DNA from 2 places in the Limisphaera ngatamarikiensis genome. Region 1 is predicted to be linked to the other one. Evidence: riboswitches for the same ligand, from Rfam matches in the RefSeq annotation. Region 1 holds a riboswitch; the other holds the start of a gene.
What was found. Region 1 has a riboswitch for cobalamin ahead of G4L39_RS11575 (ribonucleoside-diphosphate reductase subunit alpha). Riboswitches for the same ligand answer to the same signal wherever they lie in the genome.
Positions count from the first base shown of each region.

Region 2: linked by a shared signal. The riboswitch ahead of G4L39_RS06700 (PEP-CTERM sorting domain-containing protein) and the one ahead of G4L39_RS11575 (ribonucleoside-diphosphate reductase subunit alpha) in region 1 are both predicted to bind cobalamin.

Region 1 covers NZ_JAAKYA010000079.1:364-3,773, forward strand. Annotated here, with positions in the region: cobalamin riboswitch at 685-871, shown strand; gene G4L39_RS11575 (ribonucleoside-diphosphate reductase subunit alpha) at 1,179-3,410, shown strand, end outside.
Region 2 covers NZ_JAAKYA010000043.1:70,040-73,449, forward strand. Annotated here, with positions in the region: gene xylB (xylulokinase) at 1-126, shown strand, start outside; gene G4L39_RS06695 (rhodanese-like domain-containing protein) at 555-1,010, shown strand; cobalamin riboswitch at 1,581-1,749, shown strand; gene G4L39_RS06700 (PEP-CTERM sorting domain-containing protein) at 2,025-2,702, shown strand; gene G4L39_RS06705 (hypothetical protein) at 2,699-3,410, shown strand, end outside.

The sequences.
Region 1 (3,410 bases):
CGCCCCCAACTCCTCCGCACTTGCGCACCGCCAAAACCACTGTCCGGGGTCGGTCTGCGCGCCTCATTCCGGGGTAAGTACCCTGGCGGTCATGGCTGCCTTCGCGGGTTTCCGCGCCCTGCCGCTTCCAGGGTTACCCTCGCCGGGGTGCGGGCACCGAAGCCGCACCGCGGTTTGTTGCTCGTAAAACCGCCCCGACGTGCCCGGCCTCTTCAAAGATCGATGGGCAGGGGATCGGGAAGCGGGCCTGTAACCTCGCAGCCCGGGAAACCCGAACCCAACCACGGGAGTGTGGCTGATTGCCAAACGAGGAACGGCGATCGGTGAACTGCGCGCTGCCGGGATCTTGAAGAAATCCCGGTCGGCGAGAAGCCGGGCCACTTTTGGGCACCCGGGACCGCCCCTTGTAATTTCGTTCATGCGACAATCTTTCTGTCCCACCTTCGACCTGCGCGCCTGGTTGGCTGTCCGATGCCCGGCCGGACCAACTTTTCACCCCGCTACAGATCGGCAGGGTCATTTGGCGAGTCACATTCGCCCACTTGCTGGTACGGCCCTTCAGGGGTGCCGGGCCCTGCTAGCGCGTGGTTTTGAACACTCAAAGTCCGGGTGTAACCCAGGGTGTTGACATTTGGAAAAACGTCTCCAGATTGGCGGCGGTTCTTTGAACGTTCCGGAGTGGTCCGGAACACGCCGTGAACAAGTGCCCCGCACGAGCGGGGAGAATAGGGAAGCGGGTGAGAATCCCGCGCGGTTGCGCCGCTGTAACGAGCGACGAAACGCCTCAAAGGCCACTGTCCGTAAGGATGGGAAGGCCGGCGGAGTAGGATGACCTCGGAGCCAGAAGACCTGCTTGTTCACGCTCATCGGGCCCGGTTGGGTGACCGGGCCGCTGTCGCGCCAAACGACAGGGTGAGGAAGCCAACCAGCGCGGTTTTGGCGGCCGCGCATTCGAATCACCACCTGCCATGCTCATGCTCAACGGTGGCCGGCACCGATCGGCCCCGCGAGGTCCCTTTGACGGGACTCAAACCGTTGCCTCCGGACCGGAGGCCCTTGCAGCTGATTTGCCAACAGGAGACGCAGCAGCCGTTCTCGCCCGGCAACCGGATGCTCCGCACGCATCACCGGACCAGGGCGGGGGCACCACCAACTTCCCGGCGACCCCGGCCGGGCCTCTGCCCACCATTATCAAGCGGGACGGCCGACGCGTGTCGTTCGACGCCGAGCGCATCCGGCGCGCCCTCGAAAAAGCCTTCCGCGCCACGCTCAAACTACCTGCCGACGCGCCCCTTTCGGCCGAACTGGCCGAAGAGATCGAAGCGCTCACCGGCGCCGTGGTGCGCTGGTGCCGGGACCGCGCCGAGGTGTCTGTCGAAGAAATCCAGGACGAGGTGGAGCGCACGCTCATGCGGGCCGGACGCTACGCCGTCGCCCGCCGCTACATCCTCTACCGCGAGGCCCGCGCCGAGGCGCGCCGCCGCCAGCAACTCACCTACCGCCGCGCCGACGGCACCGAAGCACCGTTTCCGCACGAAGCGCTGCGCGTGCGCATCGAAGCGGCCTGCGACGGTCTGGACGACGTCGATCCCGGGCTGGTCCGAGAAGAGCTGCTGCGCACGGTCTATCCGGGCATTCCGGAAGACGAACTGGACAAAGCGCTGATTCTGGCGGCCCGCACGCACATCGAACGCGAGCCCAACTACACGTACGTGGCCGCCCGGCTGCTGCTGGACGCGCTCTACCGCGAGGTCTTCGGACGCCCGGTGCCGCCCGCTGAGCAGGCCGAAGCCTGTCGCGCCGGCTTCCGGGCGTACCTGGAGCACGGCGTCCGCCTGGGCCGCCTCGACGAGCGCCTGCTCCAGACGTTCGACCTCGACCGCCTGGCCGCGGCGCTCCGCTCCGAACGCGACCGTCAGTTCACCTTCCTCGGGTTGCAGACGCTCTACGACCGCTACCTGCTGCACGAGCCCGAAGGCCGCCGCTTCGAGCTGCCCCAGTATCTCTGGATGCGCGTGGCCATGGGGCTGGCGCTCGCCGAAGACGATCCCACCGCCCGCGCCATCCAGTTCTACGAGCTGCTTTCGAGCTTCCGCTTCATGAACTCCACGCCCACGCTCTTTAACGCGGGCACGCCCCATCCCCAGCTTTCGTCCTGCTACCTGACCACGGTGCAGGACGACCTGGGCGCGATCTTCAAGGCGATCCGCGACAACGCGCTGCTTTCGAAGTGGGCCGGGGGGCTGGGCAACGACTGGACGCCCGTCCGCGCTCTGGGCGCCCACATCCGGGGCACCAACGGCCGCAGCCAGGGCGTCATCCCCTTCCTGAAGATCGTCAACGACACGGCCGTGGCCGTCAACCAGGGCGGCAAACGCAAAGGCGCCGTGTGCGCCTATCTGGAAGTGTGGCATCTGGACATCGAGGAGTTTCTGGAGCTGCGCCGCAACACGGGCGACGAGCGCCGCCGCACGCACGACATGAACACCGCCTGCTGGATTCCGGATCTGTTCATGCAGCGCGTGCGGGAACGCCGGCACTGGACGCTCTTTTCGCCCGACGAGGTGCCCGATCTGCACGACCTCTACGGCCGCGCCTTCCGCGAGCGCTATGAGCACTACGAGCGCGAGGCCGAAGCCGGCCGCATCCGCAACTGGCGCCGCGTCGAGGCCGTCGATCTCTGGCGCAAAATGCTCTCGATGCTGTTCGAGACCGGCCATCCCTGGCTCACCTTCAAGGACCCCTGCAACATCCGCTCGCCCCAGGACCATGTGGGCGTCGTCCACTCGTCGAACCTCTGCACCGAAATCACGCTGAACACCTCGCCCGAAGAGGTGGCCGTTTGCAACCTGGGTTCGGTCAACCTGGTGGCGCACGTGGACGAGCGGGGCGAGCTGGATCGGGACAGGCTGCGCGACACGATCCGCACGGCCGTGCGCATGCTCGACAACGTGATCGATCTCAACTTCTACCCGATCCCGGAAGCCCGCACCGCGAACCTGCGCCACCGGCCGATCGGCCTGGGCCTGATGGGCTTTCAGGACGTGCTCTACCGCCGGGGACTCTCCTATGCCAGCGAGGCCGCCGTGGAGCTGGCCGACGAGCTCATGGAATTCATCGCTTACTGCGCCTACGAGGCCTCGTCGGACCTGGCAGCCGAGCGCGGTGCCTATCCCACGTTCAAGGGCTCCAAGTGGGATCGTGGCCTGCTGCCGCTCGACACGCTCGACCTGCTCGAAGCCGAGCGCGGCGAGCCGGTGCCCGTCCCGCGCACAGCCCGCCTCGACTGGGACGCGCTGCGCGAAAAGATCCGCCGCCAGGGCATGCGCAATTCGAACGTACTGGCCATCGCCCCTACAGCCACCATCGCCAACATCTGCGGCGTCAGCCCGTCGATCGAACCCACCTAC
Region 2 (3,410 bases), on a different contig from region 1:
ACCACGCGGCCCCGGCCGGAAGCCGTGGCGGTGTATCGGGAACTGCAGGCCCTGCAGGATGAACTGTCGCGCCGACTGCGACCCCTTTTCCCGCAACACCGCCAGTTCGTGCTGCGTCACGGCTGAAACGTTGGGACCTTGCCAATGGTGGGCGGCCGCGGTCCCTGCCGGTGGCTTTGAACTCACGCGTCGGGAGGGCTACCCCCGCTCGAGGAGTGATACGGGGCTGTTGCCTCCGGTTTCCCGGTCCCGGCACGGCGATGACTTCCGCAGACAACCTCGGCACCGGTTCCTCACCGCCGGGCCGCGTTCAAGCTCCCACCAAAGCCCGGGGCCCGGAACCACCCGTATGACCCTGCAGGATTCGTGACGATCCCCTGGCGCATTGGGGCAAAGTTTCAGGGGGAACGGCGGAACCGATGTGGATCGGAGCCGGGGCCGCGGGGCCGGTTGTAACCTCCGGCCCCGGCCCCGGCTCCATTTGCGGAGAGACGTAACCGCGCCCGGTTGTCGAGGTGGCGGTTCCGTGCAAATTTGCTGATGTGAAAGGGCGTATGAATGATGCTTCGGTGGGGTCATGGTTGGGGGTGATCCTGGCCATCGTGGTGGCTGTGATCTGGTTGCGGCGATCCGCTGTGGCAGCGGGGCTGACCCCGGAGCAGGTCCGGGCGCATCTGAAGGCCGGTGCGCAGGTGGTGGACGTGCGCACCCCGGAGGAATATCGTCAGGGGCATGTCTCCGGAGCGACCAATGTGCCGTTGGACCAGATTCGGGCCCGCGCACCGCAGGTGTTTCCCGACAAGCAGCGGCCCTTGTTGCTGTATTGTCGCAGCGGTCGGCGAAGCAGCCTGGCGGAACAGGAACTGAAACAGATCGGTTACACGAATGTCTGGAGCCTGGGCGGCCTGGATCGTGCCCGCAGTTTGGTCGAATCGGCCAGAACTGACACCTCCGACACCGAACGGCCCTCGCGGCCGGCTGCCGGCGAATCCACGTCTCGGCCCCGCTGAACCCGAACAGGCGGCATCCGGTCTGCTTTGTGACCTCGCTGATCTTGCCGGGGGGGGCGGTCCCATCGGGTGGCGGTCCAAAGCCGTTCCCAAATCCAGCCGGCGCGAAAAGCCCATCGGAATTCGCAACCCCAACGCGACTGTTGTGCCCGACCCGTATGGTGCACGCTCCGCCCTGCCCGTTGATGCACTCCAGAGGCACAGAGGCAGATGCACGGAGGAAAGTGGGCCGCCAGAGACCGGGCGGACCCGGGAGTGGGAGGTGACTCAACGATCAAGCAAGTGGGCCGAGGGTGTCTTGTCCTCTGACTTCTTCCCATTTGCCGCGGTGACACCCGGGCTTCAGCCGATGTGACCTCGGTTATGATGCCGAGGCTCGGGCCGCAGACTTTCCCCGGGTGATGCCGGCGGGGTTGGTGGGGGTGGTTTGTGTGGAGTAGCAGGTGGCAGCAGTGCGGTTTGCAGGGGCGGTTTGCGGCGTTGGTGTGATGCTTGACAGTCGGGCGGGGGCGTTCTAGGAATGGCGGCGCTCTTTGAGAGAGGAGTGGCCGGTCCGAGGGACCGGCTGAACAAGGACCTTCACAAGCCAATGTGACGGGAACCCCGTGCGAATCGGGGACGGTTGCGCCACTGTAACGGGTGACGAGCTCCCAGAGGCCACTGCGCCGCAAGGCGTGGGAAGGCGGGAGTAAGGTTTGGAGCCCGGAGTCAGGAGACCGATTGGCTTGTGCTCGTCAGGGCGTCGCCCCGGAGGCGATGCCCACTTCTCCGCAAAAGAGAAGGATGAGGCCAGTCCGAAACCGGCACGCCGTGGGTGCGGATTGTGTCGGGGAAACCGGATTTTTGCGAAAACGCCTTCCTTCGTGTTTTGCCGGAGGAAGGCGTTTTTGTTTCGGCAACCCGGAGCCGAAACCGGTTGGCGCCTGATCCGGCCTGGTCTCGTCCCGGGACAAATCAAGAACCGCGTGTCCGGGGCGCGGGTCATCCTGGGCAGGAGAGGAGGATCGGTACGTCATGAAACGGAGTGTGCTGGGTTGGATGGGCCTTGGTTTGGTGGTGGCCCTTGGGTCGGGTCGTGCGCCGGCTGCCACGTTTGCGGACATTGAGTTCTGGGTTGGCAGTGGCACCAACCAGGCCGCGTTGGTGATTGATTGGGCGGACGGTTTGGGGCCCGAGTCGCTGGTCTGGGGCTATCAATGGGACGGCGACGCCACCGGGTTGGACATGTTGTTGGCGGTGGTGCGGGCGGACTCGCGCCTGTTTGCGCACCTGGGTCAATACGGTTGGGGCACGGCGGTGTATGGGTTGGGGTATGATCGCAATGGCAACGGGGTGTTTGGGGTGTCACCCGACCCGGGGTTTGATGCGCAGGGTGTGGCACTGTCGCTGAGTCCCAATGATGCCCGGGCTGCCACCGATGCGGGCGACCATTGGCGTGAGGGATGGAACACGGGTTACTGGGCCTATTACCTGTCGTCGGATGGCGGGACCACGTGGACCTCGTCGTCGGTGGGGGTGGCAAGCCGGGCGTTGGTTTCCGGGGCATGGGACGGTTGGCGTTTTGCGCCCGGATTTAGTGCGCAGCCTCCGGGGGTGCCGGTACCGGCGCCGGTGCCCGAGCCGGGTACGGTGGCTTTGGTATTGATGGGATTGGCGGGGTGGATTGGTCTGCGGGGCCGAACCCGGTCATGAAACGTGCCTGGTCTCATGCGCTGGCGTGGACGTTTGTTGGGGCGGTCGGCACGACGGCTTCGGCTCTTTCACTGGACGAGCTGGCATGCTGGGCGGGCGCGGGCACGAACCGGGCCGGACTGGTGATCGTATGGCCCGTGCCCGCCGATCCGGTTGTTTGCGGAGATCACCGGGTCGGTTGGCGGGCGCGTGCGTGGGGTTACCGATGGAACGGACGCGCCACCGTGTGGGACATGGTCCGGAGCGTATTGGCTGCGGACCCGCGGTTGTTCGGCGTCGTGTCGGCCGGCGAGACGAACGGCACCGCGTTGTTCGGGCTGGGCTTCGACGCCAACGGGAACGAACGCTTTGGCTTGCGCGGCGCGGGCAGGGTCTGGTTGCCCGAGGCGTTTGGGGGAGGATTGCTGATGTTGGCGCCCGGGGAGCGGACGAATCTGACGTCGCTGGAGCCGGGCGACTGGTTTGCCGACGCAGGCGGTGGCCGCGGTTGGCAGGCGTGGCGTGAGCCGGGGGAAACCGGCGGATGGCTTGCAGCCCCTGCGTCCTCGGATTGGGTGCATGTGGACGCTGCCTGGGCCGCGGCGGAACTGCAAGACGGTGCGTGGCTGGCCCTAACACAGGGGGATTTTGCAGAAGCGCGGCCGCCGAATGACATCCGCGCAGCCGGGCCGCCGGAGCGCCCGTTTGCGACCGCAGTGGTGCAGGTGA